3 regions of the Chryseobacterium turcicum genome follow, and region 2 is predicted to be linked to each of the others. Evidence: riboswitches for the same ligand, from Rfam matches in the RefSeq annotation. Region 2 holds a riboswitch; each other region holds the start of a gene.
What was found. Region 2 has a riboswitch for cobalamin ahead of LO744_RS15800 (acyl-CoA thioesterase). Riboswitches for the same ligand answer to the same signal wherever they lie in the genome.

Region 1 (5,357 bases), on a different contig from region 2:
GATTTTTTCATTGATGAATTTTAAAGTGAAAAAAAAAGAGCACCATAAAGATGCTCTCTATTGAATTATTTTTTGATGATTTTATGCGTTGTGGTTGATGTATCTGTTTTAATTTGAACAAAATAAACACCAGACTGCAAACTTTGAATATTGATTTTTTTATTTTGGGTATTGATTACCTTTTGCCCTGAAACAGAGAAAATATTCACGTCTTTAACGCTTTCCTGAGTTTCAATAACAATAAAATCACTCGCCGGATTTGGGTATATTTTAAAGCTTTGCTTTGTCGCATCAGAAACGCTTAAAGTAATGTTCGCTTCTGTTGGCGTAAACGGTCTTCTTGTTCCGAAGCTCAATCCAAACCATTCATTATTTCCTAAAGTTATTGTAGAAAGGTCAGCATTGGTTTTCCAGTTTGATACATTGGTTCCCTTGTATAGTTTCCAAGTATTTGTTCCGCTTGCTGTTCCTGAATAAGAATTTAATGATAAAGTAGAAACTTGATTTGCTGCTGAAGTATAATTAAATGTGCTGGTTTGAGCGTCAATCAACTGTAAAGCCTGTTCAGCCGTAATTGTTCCGTTATATTGAATTCCAAAAACAAAAGAATTGGCAGCTCCATTGGTATTATCAGTTCCGAAATCGACAACAACTAAACTTTTATTAGAACCGGTTCCAATCCAGTTGGTCATTTGATTTGAATTGTACCATAGAGAACTGTATGCGGGAATTGGTGTTGCAGGTGCCTGCATGGATGGGTTTGAAAATCCGTAAGAAAATCCGTACCATCTTCCGTCCTGTACACTTCCTCCGATTCCTCCGTTACCAGAAAAGGTTGAAGCCGAATTTCCAGACCAAGTACTCCACCAGTCTGACCCCGAAGTTCTGTAATGGTCGTTGAATCCTACAGTATTTAAAAATCCACCACTTTGTTGGTATGTAAACTGAGGTTCTGCGGTCTGAATTCTTTGTAATAAATTATTAATAGTCAAAGATTCTCCTACATTGAATCTTACACCCCATGCATAAGACCTGTCATCGGTTCCATCTTTGAAATCTACAACAACGTACGCTGTTTGAGTACCACTTCCAACGAAAAATTTAACGTCATTTGCTGTAAACTGCGCAAAAGACAATGTAACAACAAAAGTGAATATAAAGCTTAAAATTTTCTGCATTTCAAAGATTATTTAATGATTAACTTTTCGTTGAAGCTGATGTTTTTATCAGTAATTTTTACAATATAAACTCCTTTAGAAAGTGTACTCACATCAATTCCGTTTTGAGTGTATTCAGTATTGATAATCATTCTTCCGTTTGCATCATAAACTTGAATGTTTCCTGAGTTTAACCCTTTTACAAAGAATTTATTGCTTGCAGGATTAGGGTATAATGATAACTTAGAAGCTCTTGTGTTTTCAGCAGTTGAAAGAGATGCGGTATTATAAGCAATAATTTGATTGGGTAGAGAAGTTACTGTGAACGTATTCAACAAAGAACCTTGTAAATCGTAAGCATAGATTTTTCCTGTAGCGGTATATCCTGAAGGGTCGGCTGCATAGATTTTATTATTAACAACATTAAATCCGTACGCAGTTCCGTAGCTGTTTACAGTAATCGGTGTAACGGCAATTGGAGCGGTAGTAATTGAAGGCGAAGCAATAGGTGTTTTGTAGATTGATGCTTCATTCATATAATAGATATTCGTTCCGTCGGTATCCATATAAGAAGGTTTTACACCGACCGGAAATGTTGTAGTAGAAGCTGTAGTCTGAGTGGTTGTGTTATAAACCGTAAGTGTTCCGAAAGAAGTAGAGGCATAAGGATTTCCCGAACTCATAATGTATAGTAAATTGTCTTTTTCAAAAATACTGTTCGGTGAGTCTCCTACATTTACCTGTGATTCAACAGTATTGGTCGTCGTATTGATGATATCCATAAAATGATTAAGTCCGAAACCTCCTTTCAGTAAAACATACAATTTATTGTTTTTGGCAAAGATTTTTTCAGGTCCGTCTCCTACAGGAATGTTCGTTTCGTGAGCATAAGTACTTAAATCATAAACTGATACGTAGTTTGTAGGACCGTTGTTTCCCCAGTTGGTTACATAAAATTTATTTCCGCTAAAAGCAATATATCTTGGGTTAGCAAGATTGGTTGAAATCGTTGTAATCAAAGAAAAATCAGATTTGTTGATGACCTTGATTGTATTGGAATAATTTAAAACTACAAAAATCTTATCGCCAAAAACTTTAATGTCCTGACCGGTGTCACCCAATATCGCATTATTGTTTTTAAGTTTAAAATAATTGTTGGTGACAACCGATTGATTGTTGATGAAAGATACTTCTGCAGTACTGCTTCCGATACCGCCTTCGTTGAGGACTAAAATTCCTTCAGTTTGAGCATTTGCATATGAAATTACAAATGCAAGAATAAGAAAATAGATTTTCTTCATGATATAATTATATTTAAAGTTTTGTTCCCGAAACTTCACTGCAGGAAAAAACTATCATGAAAAAATCTCTGAAGATTTTATCTCATAAACTTTTACTCCCGAAAGTTGAAATTAATCTAAGGCAGGTCTCCTGGCTTGCATCTTATTTATAACCTTCCCAAACCTAAAGTTCAGTGGTGTATTTATAATAAGTTGAATAGCTTACAGTTGCGGGTACAGCTCAAGAATTATTTTTTCACTTGATTCCCTATTAATGAACGCATGGGTTCAACCTTAAACTTTTGCAAAGATATTATTTAAAAATTGATTTTATTTTTACGATTAGTTTTTATTAATCAATATTATGTTTGTAAATTTATTAATAAAGCTTTGTGATTTTACGAATTGCTTAATTGAAACCGATTAGCTGATGTGTTTTTGATTATTTTTCTTTTTGAAAAAGATAGTATAGATGAGAAGAGTCTGTAAAAAGACGTTCCCAAAGAGAATTAAAAACGATTGATAAGTTGGTAATGGCAAATAAAAAGGAAGAAGCCTATTGAAAAATATTGCCGGAGAACAACTCAGGTAATTAATGATGATAAAAGGATATTTGAGAAATTCTATGTTTATTGCAGATACGATAGAACTGTAAAAAACAGAATAAATTACATCAAATAAAAGAATGGCAAAATAAAGTAAGATAAATTTCTTCATTATTTATTTGATGTAATTTTTAATTTATATTTTAGTTAAAACCTTCAATAATTTTAGAGAAATCTTCCAGCTTTAAAGCAGCTCCGCCAATCAAACCACCGTCGATATCAGGTTGAGAGAAAATTTCTTTTGCGTTATCAGGTTTTACAGAACCTCCATAAAGAATAGAGATTTCGTCTGCAATTTCCTGTCCGTATTTTGCAGCGATAATTCCTCTGATGTGAGCGTGAATTTCCTGAGCCTGTTCAGGAGTTGCAGTTTCTCCGGTTCCAATTGCCCAAACTGGTTCGTAAGCAATCACCACTTTTTTAATTTCTTCTGCAGAAAGTGTGAAAAGAGCCGTTTCAGTCTGAGTTTTTACTACGTCAAGATGTTGACCTGCTTTTCTTTGTTCTAAAGTTTCACCATTACAGTAAACAGGAATCAACCCTTTGTCTAAAGCTAATTTTACTTTTTTATTGCAGCTTTCGTCGTTTTCACCGTGATATTGTCTTCTTTCAGAATGTCCGATTAAAGAACCCGTTGCGCCAATAGACTCCAACATATCTGCAGAAATTTCGCCAGTGTAAGCTCCGCTTTCAAATTCGCTCATATCCTGAGAGAAAACTCCGATTTCGTTTTTCTCGAAGATATCTTTTGCCATGGTTAAATACAAAGCAGGCGGTGCAATCCAAACTTCACAATTGGTTGCGTTATTGTTTTTGTAGCTTAGTAATTGAATCATTAATTGTTGAGCCTCAACTACATTTTTGTTCATTTTCCAGTTTCCTGCAACTATTTTTCTTCTCATAGTTTCTATATTATCTTTTTATTTCTTTTTTACTTAAATTAAATTTTATTCTGTAAAATTTGCTAAATCTGCGTGAGCTGAATTTTCTCGCAGATTATTTTGATTGAGCAGATTTAAAGGTTGTTGAGAACTCTTTTTATATTTTCTATAATATTTGTAGTATTAAAATTGATAAGTAACCCCAGTTTTTTGTCAGATAATTTCAAATAAGTGTAAAGTTGTTTATAATGTATTGCTTCCAATTCTTTTACTGATTTTAATTCTAAAACTACTTTATCCTCTACCAAAATATCTATTTTGAAATTCAAATCAAATTTTTTGTTATTATAATAAACAGGAAGCAAAACTTCTGATTTTACGTTTAAACCATTTTCTTCAAGTTCATAAATCAGTATTCTTTGGTATATTGATTCTAATAGACCAGGACCTAATTGATTGTAAACATTAAAAATGCATTTACGAATAATATATGAAATTTCATTTTCCGTCATTTTTAAATCTGCAAAATTTGCTAAATCTGCGTGAGCTAAATTTTTTACTTACTAATTCCCTCCAATTTAAACATAAACGCATATTCCAATGCAATATCTTTTAGATAATCAAATCTTCCGGAAGCACCACCATGACCGTATTCCATGTCAGTTTTTAAGAATAAAACATTTTTATCTGTTTTTAAATCTCTCAATTTTGCTACCCATTTTGCAGGTTCAAAATATTGTACCTGAGAATCGTGTAAACCTGTTGTTACCAATAAATTCGGATAGTTTTTTCTCTTGATATTTTCATAGGGAGAATAAGATTTCATATAACTGTACGCTTCCTTGTTATTAGGATTTCCCCATTCATCGTATTCATTCGTTGTTAAAGGAATACTTTCGTCTAACATGGTGTTTACAACATCTACGAAAGGAACCTGAGCAATAGCTCCATTCCACAATTCTGGTTTCATATTAATAACAGCACCCATCAAAAGTCCGCCTGCACTTCCTCCTTGAGCATATAAATGTTTTGGGGACGTATATTTTTCTTTAACTAAATATTCTCCTACATCGATGAAATCGGTAAATGTATTTTTCTTTTTCATCATTTTTCCGTCTTCATACCATTGTCTTCCCATTTCCTGACCCCCACGAATGTGGGCAATTGCAAATGCAAAACCTCTGTCTAAAAGACTCAGTCTTGTACTGCTGAATGTAGCATCCATCGAGCTTCCGTAAGAACCGTAAGCGTAGAGTAGGAGCGGATTTTTACCGTCTTTTCTATATCCCTTTTTATAAACAATAGAAATCGGGATTTTGGCTCCGTCTTTTGAAAAGGCAAAAAGTCTTTCAGTTACATAATTTGCTTTATTGTAACCACCTAAAACTTCTTGCTGTTTTAGTAAAGTTCTTTTTCCTGTCTGTAAATTCTGCT
Region 2 (5,357 bases):
TTGATGATTTTAATTTTGACGGAACTGAAGATGTTGCCATTAGAAACGGAAATAATAATCAAGGAAATCCTTTTTTTGAAGTTTATTTAAACGATGCTTCTACACAACAGTTGGTATTAAATGATGAACTCACCGATTTGGTTCGGTCAAATTCAGGAATGTTTGCAGTAGATTCTCATCTTAAACGAATTACTGCTTATTTAAAAAATGGCTGCTGCTGGAATCTTAGATCAGAATACCTTTTCGTTCCCGAAAGAGGACTTTTGAAAGTTTTAGAATTTGAAGAAGATACCAAAGATTCTAAAGAAGTAACCACCGTAAAAAGAGAATTTATAGATTACAAATGGTTTACAACAACTACCATTTATCCTAGAGAGGTATATTTTAAAGAAGAAAATAATGAAAATACAGAAAGAGATTGATTTTATCATCGCCGTAGATGCTCTGAAAAATGTACAGAGAAGAAATTATAATGCAGATGATTCTAGAAGAGAAAATACCGCGGAACATTCTTGGCAAATCATTATTTTGGCGCAAATTCTTTTTCCTTATGCGAAAAACAGAGCCGATATCGATTTATTGAGAGTAATAAGAATGCTTTCTATTCATGATTTAGTAGAAATTGAAGCCGGTGATACTTTTCTTTTTGATGAAGCGGCAATGGTAGGGAAGTTTGAAAGAGAAAAGCTGTCTGCACAAAATATTTTTGGTATTTTAGATGAGCCTATTCGTTCAGAATTTTTCAATCTGTGGCTTGAATTTGAAGAAGAACAAACTCCTGATGCTATTTTTGCGTGTGCTATCGACAGAATAATGCCTTTTATTCTCAACACTTATACCGCTGGAAAAAGCTGGACTGAAGCCAAGGTAACCGAACTGCAAATAAGAAATATGCTGGAAAATGCCATAAGCAGAGCTTCAGATGAAATGGGAGAGGCTTTTCAGACTTTATTAAACTTAAATTTAGAGAACGGAAAAGTCTTGAGATAGTTTTTCAATTTTCATGAAATTATTCTTTCAATTTTGGGAAGATTTAGAACATAAATAAAAGTTTTCGGCAGGTTTTACCCACCGAAAACTTGGGGGAAAGAAATGGATTTCGGCAGCTAAAAGTTGCCGAAATTTTTCTGTCTATAGTATTTGAATTGGTTTCTTAAATTCATCAATCGCTACAAAAGTAAAATCTCCTACAATTGCCTTCTCTCTTTCATAAGAATACATTTGCTCGGTGTAGATTTCTACATTCACCTTCATACTCGTTTTTCCAACGTGGGAAACTTTTCCGATAAGCTCTACGATGGTTCCTGCAGGAATTGGTTTTTTAAAATCTATTTTATCGCTGCTTACCGTTACCACGCGTTTTCTTGCGAATCTTGTAGCAGTAATAAAGGCTACTTCATCCATCAATTGCATCGCTGTTCCTCCGAAAAGGGTATCGTAATGATTGGTCGTGTTAGGGAAAACGGCTTTGAAAATTCGGGTTTCCGATGATTGAATTCTTTCTTCTGTAGTCATATTTCATTATTAATTAAAGCGAAAATGAAATCGTATTAAACCCACAGAATTATTCGGGAACATGAAATTCCCAAAAGACTATAAGATCAATAAACTTCAAATCGCGAAAGTTTTTGTCTAAAGAAATAGGCAGGTCTCCTGACTTGTAACATCTTTATTCCTTCCCATGCTTTTGCACAGTGGTTTTTTATAAAGACTTCGGTTACTTACAGTTGCGCGACAGCTCGTGATTTTCACACGATTCCCTTTTAATCTGCGGTTAAACAGAACCAGTTTCTTGAAAAGTAATAAGCAAAGGCTATTCACCAAAAGCTAAATACTTTTCGGGTGCAAAAATAAGAATAATAAACTAGATTTTTTAATTTTAAGCCTATTTAAAGTAGTTTTAGATTTAACCGCAAAAGGGACAAAAGATAATTGTAATGCTATTATTTAGATTATTAAAGTTCACAAAAGAATAAAAAATCAAAGATTTTCAAAAACTTTTGCGCACTTTTTTCTAGATACTCATTTATTTTGAATATAAATATCTAAATCTTTTGAGCCTTTTGTGGTTAAATAAAAGTTTAAGTAAGTTTTTTATTCAGGATTGGCGTAAACAATCTGACTGATGGCTCTTCCTTCTTTGATGGTCCAAAAAGTAGTGTATCGGTCTTTTCCTGAACCATTAATCATGTAAAGAAAAATATGGTCATCGTCAATGGAAGTTACGCCCATGTTTTCAAAATCCATCGTAGGCTGAAACATATTTTTGATGGCTTCTCTCACAAAAACAGAACCTCTTCCCGGTTGTTGTACACGTACCGATTTTACTTCCTTTAAATCTTCAGGAAGTTCTTTGCTGATACCCCAAGGTTTTTGTTTGTCGATTTTAATGATATTTCCTTCTGCATCTTTTTCCTGCTTTTTGAATTTTGCACTCGAAGGATAGATGTCAATCACCACTTTCGTTCTTTGAGCGGTTGGTATCTTTTGGTTGTTATTATCGGTGAAAGTAATAGATCTTCCATTTTTAGATAATATGGGAGTAAATTTTGGAAGCTGATCGATAAATGCAATACGGCTTTTATTTACCATTCCTTCTTTATTAAGGCTATCGTACCTTACAAAAGGCTTTGGAAGTTCTTCTTTCTCAGGATATTTTATCCAAATCCATTCTGTTTCTCCGGGAGCCGGCTTTACATAAACAAAAACATCGCCTCTTTTCATTCTTATTTTATCAACGATTTTTCGGTAATCTTCTTTGTGTACACGCACCATTGCATATCCTTCTTCGGCTTTTACCACCCCAAAAGGAACTTTATTTTGGGCATTAATTAAAGTACAAGAAAAAATACTGAATATCGATAAATAGATTGTTTTGTAGATGAAAGTCATTGTAAATGAATATTTATAGTTCAAAGATATAAATTAAATATTTTTTGATGGTAAAAATGGTTTTGTATTTATTTAATTTTATAAACGACCTCCAAAAGGTACATAAAGTTCCCTATCAGATATCTGGTGAAGATCATTATTTTTTAGCCATTTCAAATTTTCTTCAGTTAATCCAAGATTTTCGTAGTTCTTTTCTTGTAGCTGTTTTTCCTGGTTTTTATCAATGTCATAAATAATATTCCCGCTTTTATCATCCACCAAGATCTGTCGGCTTTTAGTGATATTATCTTTATAGTGAGGTTCTAAATAAATATACCAGAATGAATTGAGATCATTAAATTTTCTCGAAATTTGGAAGTCTGGAAGATCTTTTCTTTCTGCAATTTTTAAAATATCATAAAAATTCATTTTAAAATGTTGATCATGCTCCATTGTATTAAGAATTTTACCATTTTCAGAATATGCATACCAAGTTCCAACCGGTATATTGGTTACTTTTCCATTATTTCCAAATTGTCTGATGGTATGAATTGCTCCTGAACTATAGAAATCAATATAGGTAGAAACACCATTAGAAAACTCTTGCGGAAATTCTTTGTTTTCTGTAGGTCTTTTGTAGACTTGATTATCTTTTTTTACAATAATAATATAATTAATCTTTTTATTTTCAAAACCATAAATTTTTCCGTCGTTTTTCTCTTTATTTTCGACAGAATAAAAACAACTTAAATGGGTAGGTTTACAGGTGGTGCGGTAGAAATAACCATGTACAGGTTGTTCTTTTTTTACATTATTCATTAAATTTTCATAGGTTGGTACAACAATATCATTAGATGTAATTTGTGGAGTTTTCATCTTTCTGAAATTCTCCAAATTATTTTTATCAGTTGTCTGAGCAATTAAAGACTGCGAAATGAAAATGATGATATAGAATAAGGTTTTGAGAGGTTTCATAGTTGATATAATTGGGCTAAAAGATATAAATTAAATATTTTGAGGAAGATAATTAAATCTCTTTAATTCTGTTAAATCTTTAACGGGTCTTAAATAACCCTCTGAAAGAAGAAAAATGTTATCAGAAATATCGAGAACATCATGATATTGATGGTCAGAAATGATAAATCCTTTTTGCTCAGTTTGCTGTTTAATAATTGTTTTTAATTTACTAATTATTTTCGGCGATAAACTATGAAAAGGCTCATCCAATAAGATAAATTCAGCTTTAGAATAAATAATCAATAGCGCTTCTACAATTCTGAGTTCTCCACCTGAAAGTGTTGTTGGGGTTTCATTAAAAAAAGGATGAATTAATGCTAAGTCAGAAATTTTTCGGCTATTTTCTTTATCACAAAATAAATTAATCAAATTCTTGATTTTTATATTCTTTGGTAAAAATGAATGTTGAGGTAAATAAGCAATTTTATTTTTTCTTTCAAATTGAGTTTTTAGAATGGTATTGTCGAATTTTATATATTGCGTATTTCCTTTTACTGTTCCAAAAATAATTTGAAACAAAGTTGATTTTCCACAACCGTTTCGTCCCAGAATCCCTGATGTTTTTCCTGTTTCACAGCTTAGATAAATGTCTTTTAAAATATCTTTTTCACCAAAAGACTTTGTAATATTGTCGATGTGAAGTATACTCATATAAAATTTGCAAAAAGTTTTAAACCAATACCAAAACTAACTGTAATTATCCAAAGACAAGTTCTAGAAAATCCCAAATTGGCATAAAAAAGATATTCATTTTTTAATCTCAATTCGTAAACAAAATAATGAAGCAAAGGAAATAATAAAACAAAGCACAAACTGAAATTTTTAAAAGTAAAACCAAGTGTACCGGATAAAAAAAGAGAAAATGAAACTCCCGGGATCAGAAGTTTTCTATAAAAGATCCATAATATTTTTAAATTCATTACCATGTTCAAAAATAAGAATAATGTTTAATCACTTATTAAAGAATATTTTCATTATTTTTAGAAAAAATTAAAAGACTAATTATATGGTTAAAAATCTATTCTATTTATTTCTCGTTTTAGTAGGAACTACATTTTATCAAGGGAAAAATATTTCCGAAAAAACAAAACTAGATTATTTCTGCGATTTATTAGCTCCGGCAAATGTTACTGTGACCAGTATCACACATACCGCAGCAACAGTGAGCTGGGCAAATGACCCAAATACTTCAGATTATATTTTAAGATTCAGACCGGTAGGTAATTTTCCCTGGAGTTCGCCGACAGTACCCGCAAATCAAAATTTTTATAATTTTAATGGTTTAATGTCATGTACTGCGTATGAAGTTCAGGTTGCTAAATTTTGCAATAATGTTCCAGGTACATGGTCAACGGTAGTGGTTTTTAATACAAAACTCAATTATTGTACGTCAGAATCTGTAAATTCGGGTATTATGCATCTTTCGAATGTTACGGTTACTCCTTCCTCAACTGGTTTATCGCAAATGA
Region 3 (5,357 bases), on a different contig from region 2:
ATGGATGATGAGACGATATTCTTTAAGCTCGATAGGAAATTTTTCAATCCATGAAGACAATCAGGAGTTTAATACTGCTTCTCTTGCAAAATTCTATTATGGAAAAGCTTTAGAGAATGCTCAAACCGATAAATTCAGAGCTTTGTGCATAAGAATGCAAGGAAGGTGTGAAAATTATAATTACGATTTTATTGGGGAGAGTATTCGTACAGATTATTCTTCTAAAGCTGAGTATTATGAAGACACAAGATTTGGACAAAATAAATACTACGAGAATCTTAAAAATAAGTATTCTGGTGAATATGAAGATATGATTAGTGGTTGTGAATCTTTTAAAGCTTATTTTAAAGCGAGAAGATAAAATTATCAAATAAAAAATGCGATTTCCAAAGAAATTGCATTTTTTATTTTTTTAAAATAAGAGATTAATAGTTTTTGTAAACTCCGTTAGCCCCTTTTCCTGCTTTGAACTTGCTAACTGCTGTTCCTGCAGTAGTGTAAACTGTAATTTCGCTTGCTTCTGTAAATCCTTTTACATCAACCGTGAATATTCTTCCGTCTATTACCGAGAATCCGTAAAGTGTAAAATAATCTCCTCCATCTACTGCTGTAATAAGAGGTGAAGTAGGAGTTGTTGTAGCATTCATTGCCATAGAATAAATTTTATTCTTAGAACTAAAATAGAATCTACCTCCATCAATTTGAAGGTTTGTAGCTTTTTCAATTCCTGTCAATGTAGTCGTTGTAATAGTACCTCCGCTTGCAGGAATTTGGTGAATATATGAGTTCGAAGTTCCTTCAGCGATTGCATAAACACTGTTGTTGTAAGAAATAATTTTGTTGATATTAGTTCCGTTTGGTACCTGAATCGGAGAATCAATTGTATTACTACTCGTGTTAATTTTTGTAATTATAGTTCCAGGATTAAAAGAATTGGTATTTTGTACATAAATATTTCCTCCTGCTTCTACAATTCCTTCAACCGTACTTGTTGTTGCAAAGTCAATTTTCTTTACAAAAGAGTTGTCAGATAGTTTGTAAACATTTACAAATTTTCCTGCTCCAAACTGATCGTTTGTTACATAAAGATTACCATTGGCTACAGCCATATAACGAGGGTTATTCAATTGTGCAGTAATTTCTCCTGTTTTTTTGAATGTTAATCGGTCTACTACGGTAATTTTGTTTGAACTGTTTAATAGAAGATAAGCCTTATCATTATTAAAAGTCATTGTTTGAAGAACATCTCCTAAATTTTCGTTATTGTTTTTTGCTTTATAGATGTCATTTTGCATTAAGCTTAAATCTTTTGTAACAAAAGTAACATCAGCATTTGGAGTTTGGAAATTACCTTCATTAGTAATAAAAAAACCGTTGTTATATGTTATTTCCGGAATGGTTTCCTCGTAGTCTGAAGTACAAGAAACCGAAAATAAAAGAACGAAACCGAAAATAATTTGTAATAGTCTGTTTAATTTCATAATATAATATTGTTAAAAATTTATTGTTGCATTGATATTGTAATTTCTTTTTGGCAAAGGATAATATGCCGTTGTTTCATATACAGTATCTGTAATATTGTTCACTTTTATTCCTAAAGTATAGTTTTTTAGAATCGTGGCAGAAATTCCCGCATTCATTACAAAATATGGATAAATCGCATCTTTTTTGCTCTCATCAGAAGTTGTGTATGTTAATCCGTTAAACATTCCCTGTGCAAAAACATTCAAAAATTTATACTGATAATCTACATTTGAAGTAAATTTATGCAACGGAACATACATCAGCTGTTTTTGAATCTTCAAATCTACGGATTTTGTATAAGTATATCCAGCAATAAGCTTCACAGCATGATTTTCATTAAACTTTTTTTGATAACTAAGCTGAGATTCTAAGCCATAAGATTCTACTTTCTCAGTATTAAATGCTGCCCAATAGCCAAACGCAGTCGGAAGCCAACGAATCATATTGTCTATTTTAATATAATAAGGAGTGATGCTCAGTTTAAACCCATGTAGGCTAAATTCTTGATTTAAATCTGCCTGAACTGAAGTTTCTGATTTTAAGTTAAGATTTCCTCCAGGTTGCCAATACAAATCATTAAATGAAGGGTGCCTGAAGTTTTTTGATAAATTTAAATTAACCTGATACCAATTATTAGCTTTCCACTTACCTGAGAAAGAATAAAGAAGAGGAGAACTGATATCTTCTATAAAATTCTGTCTTATTCCAGCTTCAAAACGAAGATTTGGCGTCGCGAAATATCTTAATAAACCCGCAACCGAGCCTACATTTCTACTGACATTTCGAAGTTCTGAAGTCCCTAGGCCTTCTGCCTGATTTTGCTGAAATTCTCCGATAACACCAATATTCAGTTTAGGAATAATGAAGTAATTAAAATCATTTTTAAAAATGTAGTTCTTATTAATTCCGCCACTCGTAAAAGGGGCATTATAAATTCCGAAATATTTGAAATTATCTTCTGTGTAAGCTGCTTTTAAACTGTTTGAAACTTTAGATTTGTTGATGTCCCAAGCAACTAAACTTCTAAAAGTCTGTGCTGCATAACTAGTTTTATCCACATTTTCCGCAAGAATCCTATAATTCTGAGTCGCATCATAAAACTGACTTTGCCAAGAAATTGTTTGATGCTCTGCAATTTTATAGGCCGTACCTATATTGAAAGTTGTATTGTAAAACTTTCCGTTTCTATTGATGTAATTTTTTTCGGGAACTTCGTAGTTATTTTCACTAATTGAATAATTTCCTGAAGCTTTAAAACTGAATTTATCATTACTATATTCAGCTTTCAAGAAATTATTATACGTTCCGAACGAAGCTACTTCAGAATTATATATTCCTTTAAAACCTTGATTAAAACTTAAATCGTTATTCAAATGGATACTTCCGCCAATCGCGCCACTTCCGTAGATGACACTTCCGCCTCCAGATTTTATTTCCATTTGGTCGTATCCGAAAACTGCAATATTATTGATATCGCCCTGTCCTAAAAACTGCGAATTGATATTAATTCCGTTCCATACGAATGCTGTCTGTTGCGCTGTTGTTCCCCTAAATGAAGGCGAAGAAACTGCACCACGGCCGTTTTCTTTAATATAAATAGGAGACTGAAAACGTAAAACCTCGGAGAGGTTCGAAGAGTTTTTTTGAATATCTGCAGGAGATAAAGTAGTCAAAGAATGAAAAAGTTTTACTTTTTTCATCTGATTGTCGAATACAAATACGGTGTCAATATTTTTTTCCTGACTATAATATATTGTCAGGCAAGAAGACACCAAAAGTAGGGTAAATGCTTTTTTTAAAATCATATCATATCTGCCTTTCCTCCGAAAGCAATTCTATTATTAATATTAAATTTCGGCAGGTCTCCTGACTTTCGCTTTGCTACACCTTCCCGTTTTGGCAGTGGTTTTTGTAGCAATTTTTGTATGCGATTTACAGTTGCGGGGACAGCTTGAGATTTTCACTCAATTCCCTCTTAGTTCCAATCTATTGGAAACCAAAATTTTTTGCAAATATAGCTTTTTTGAAAAGAAAGATTAAATTTTTGTTAAGCCTAAAATATACCCATACAATTGATTTAAACTAGATGGTTTTAATCGGAAATTTTAACGAATGAAATTTATATAAAAGTCCCAACCATTTGGGTAAGTTTGGTTTTCTGAAGCAGATTTTCCTATGGTTATTTTTAATTTTTAAGCCACGAATGCACGAATATTTTTTAATATTTGTGCATTCGTGGCAAAATAGAGGTGTTGATTTCCCGTGATCCGCGAAAATGTAAAAGTAATCTGTGCGAGAAAAGCTGCAAAAAGATTACAAAAATGTTCCGTCAAAATAAAAAGGAAGCAAATCTTTAATAGAACTCACTTTAATTACTTCGTCATTTAAGCTGGAGAAATACAAATCAATATCCTCATTTTGCTTTGTTTCGTATTCTATAATGCTTTGTCGGCAAGCTCCACATGGAGGAATGGGTGGGGTTTTCTCTGAAAATTCTTCTGGACCACCTACAATAAAAATCTTTTTAATTTTTTGAGTGGGGAAATTAGCTCCAATCCAAAAAAGGGCTGTTCGCTCTGCACAAAGTCCTGACGGGAAAGCCGCATTTTCTTGATTATTTCCTGTGAAAATCTCACCATTCTCTAGCAAAACAGCACATCCTACAAAAAAGTTAGAGTATGGCGCGTATGCTTTTTCTCTGGCCTGAATTGCCTGTTCAAAAAGACGGTTTTCAACCTCTGAAAGTTCGTTCCTACCTTTGAAATGTTCGTAATTGATTTTTATATCTTTTTTCATTTTTTTCTCCGTAAAAAAGGGGCGTAAAAGTAAACTTTTTTAATGAGGTGGGCAATAAGTAGTTGATGGTTTCTATTTGAGGCAGGAAGATGGAAGATGGAGGTGTGATTTGAAATTTGAGATTTTTCGAGAATTAAACATAAGAAAAATCTTTGATTTTTAATCTTATGTGGTCTTTTATTTTCAAAGCTTAAAACTTTAGAAATTACTAATGTGTTAAAAAAAACTTCTAATGCGTTTGGTCTAGATCATACTGAATTTTGTATTTTTAGTTCTTAAAAAAATAATTAAATGTTATATTCTCCGATAAAATTTAGAAATGTAGAGCTTAAAAACCGTTGGGTAATGTCGCCAATGTGTATGTATTCTTGTGAAAACGGTGTTGCTAATGATTTCCATTTTGTGCATTACGGAAGCCGTGCTCAAGGTGGAACCGGTCTTCTGATTGTAGAAGCAAGTGGAGTAGAGCCAAAAGGTAGAATTACCAATCACTGCATGGGAATTTGGAATGATGAGCAAGCTGATGCACTTCAGAAGATTGTAGAATTTGTACACAAAAATTCAGAAAGTAAAATAGGAATTCAGATTGCTCATGCCGGAAGAAAAGGTTCTACATGGGAAAATAAACAGATTTCGGAAGAAGAAGGTTGGGAAACATTGGCTCCAAGTGCTATTCCGTATCATCCAACTGAAAGAATTCCGCATGTGTTAAGTTTAGAAGAAATAAAAGAACAGATTCAAAATTTCAAAAATGCGGCAAAAAGAGCGGTAAATGCAGGTTTTGATGTTGTTGAAATTCATGCTGCTCACGGATATTTAATTCATCAGTTTTTATCACCGCTTTCTAATGTGAGAACCGATGAGTATGGAGGCGGTTTTGAAAACAGAATCAGGTTTTTATTGGAAATTGTAGATGCTGTCAACGAAGAACTTAACGAAAATGTAGCACTTTTTGTGAGAATTTCTGGAACTGAATATGCTGAAAATGGCTGGGATATTGACGAAAGTGTAGAATTGTCTAAAATTTTGAAAACCCA

Region 1: linked by a shared signal. The riboswitch ahead of LO744_RS13830 (YncE family protein) and the one ahead of LO744_RS15800 (acyl-CoA thioesterase) in region 2 are both predicted to bind cobalamin.
Region 3: linked by a shared signal. The riboswitch ahead of LO744_RS07155 (TonB-dependent receptor plug domain-containing protein) and the one ahead of LO744_RS15800 (acyl-CoA thioesterase) in region 2 are both predicted to bind cobalamin.

What each region holds. Positions count from the first base shown of each region.
Region 1 is NZ_JAJNAY010000001.1:3,037,265-3,042,621, reverse strand. Features, by position in the region: gene LO744_RS13840 (T9SS type A sorting domain-containing protein) at 1-11, opposite strand, end outside; gene LO744_RS13835 (T9SS type A sorting domain-containing protein) at 66-1,178, opposite strand; gene LO744_RS13830 (YncE family protein) at 1,187-2,458, opposite strand; cobalamin riboswitch at 2,562-2,749, opposite strand; gene LO744_RS13825 (hypothetical protein) at 2,861-3,154, opposite strand; gene tpiA (triose-phosphate isomerase) at 3,186-3,944, opposite strand; gene LO744_RS13815 (GxxExxY protein) at 4,058-4,435, opposite strand; gene LO744_RS13810 (S9 family peptidase) at 4,480-5,357, opposite strand, start outside.
Region 2 is NZ_JAJNAY010000002.1:224,548-229,904, reverse strand. Features, by position in the region: gene LO744_RS15810 (XAC2610-related protein) at 1-422, shown strand, start outside; gene LO744_RS15805 (HD domain-containing protein) at 400-990, shown strand; gene LO744_RS15800 (acyl-CoA thioesterase) at 1,132-1,515, opposite strand; cobalamin riboswitch at 1,627-1,804, opposite strand; gene LO744_RS15795 (SGNH/GDSL hydrolase family protein) at 2,095-2,892, opposite strand; gene LO744_RS15790 (hypothetical protein) at 2,971-3,846, opposite strand; gene LO744_RS15785 (ATP-binding cassette domain-containing protein) at 3,877-4,539, opposite strand; gene LO744_RS15780 (GEVED domain-containing protein) at 4,895-5,357, shown strand, end outside.
Region 3 is NZ_JAJNAY010000001.1:1,571,365-1,576,721, forward strand. Features, by position in the region: gene LO744_RS07145 (hypothetical protein) at 1-361, shown strand, start outside; gene LO744_RS07150 (YncE family protein) at 426-1,481, opposite strand; gene LO744_RS07155 (TonB-dependent receptor plug domain-containing protein) at 1,494-3,329, opposite strand; cobalamin riboswitch at 3,364-3,540, opposite strand; gene cdd (cytidine deaminase) at 3,838-4,320, opposite strand; gene namA (NADPH dehydrogenase NamA) at 4,612-5,357, shown strand, end outside.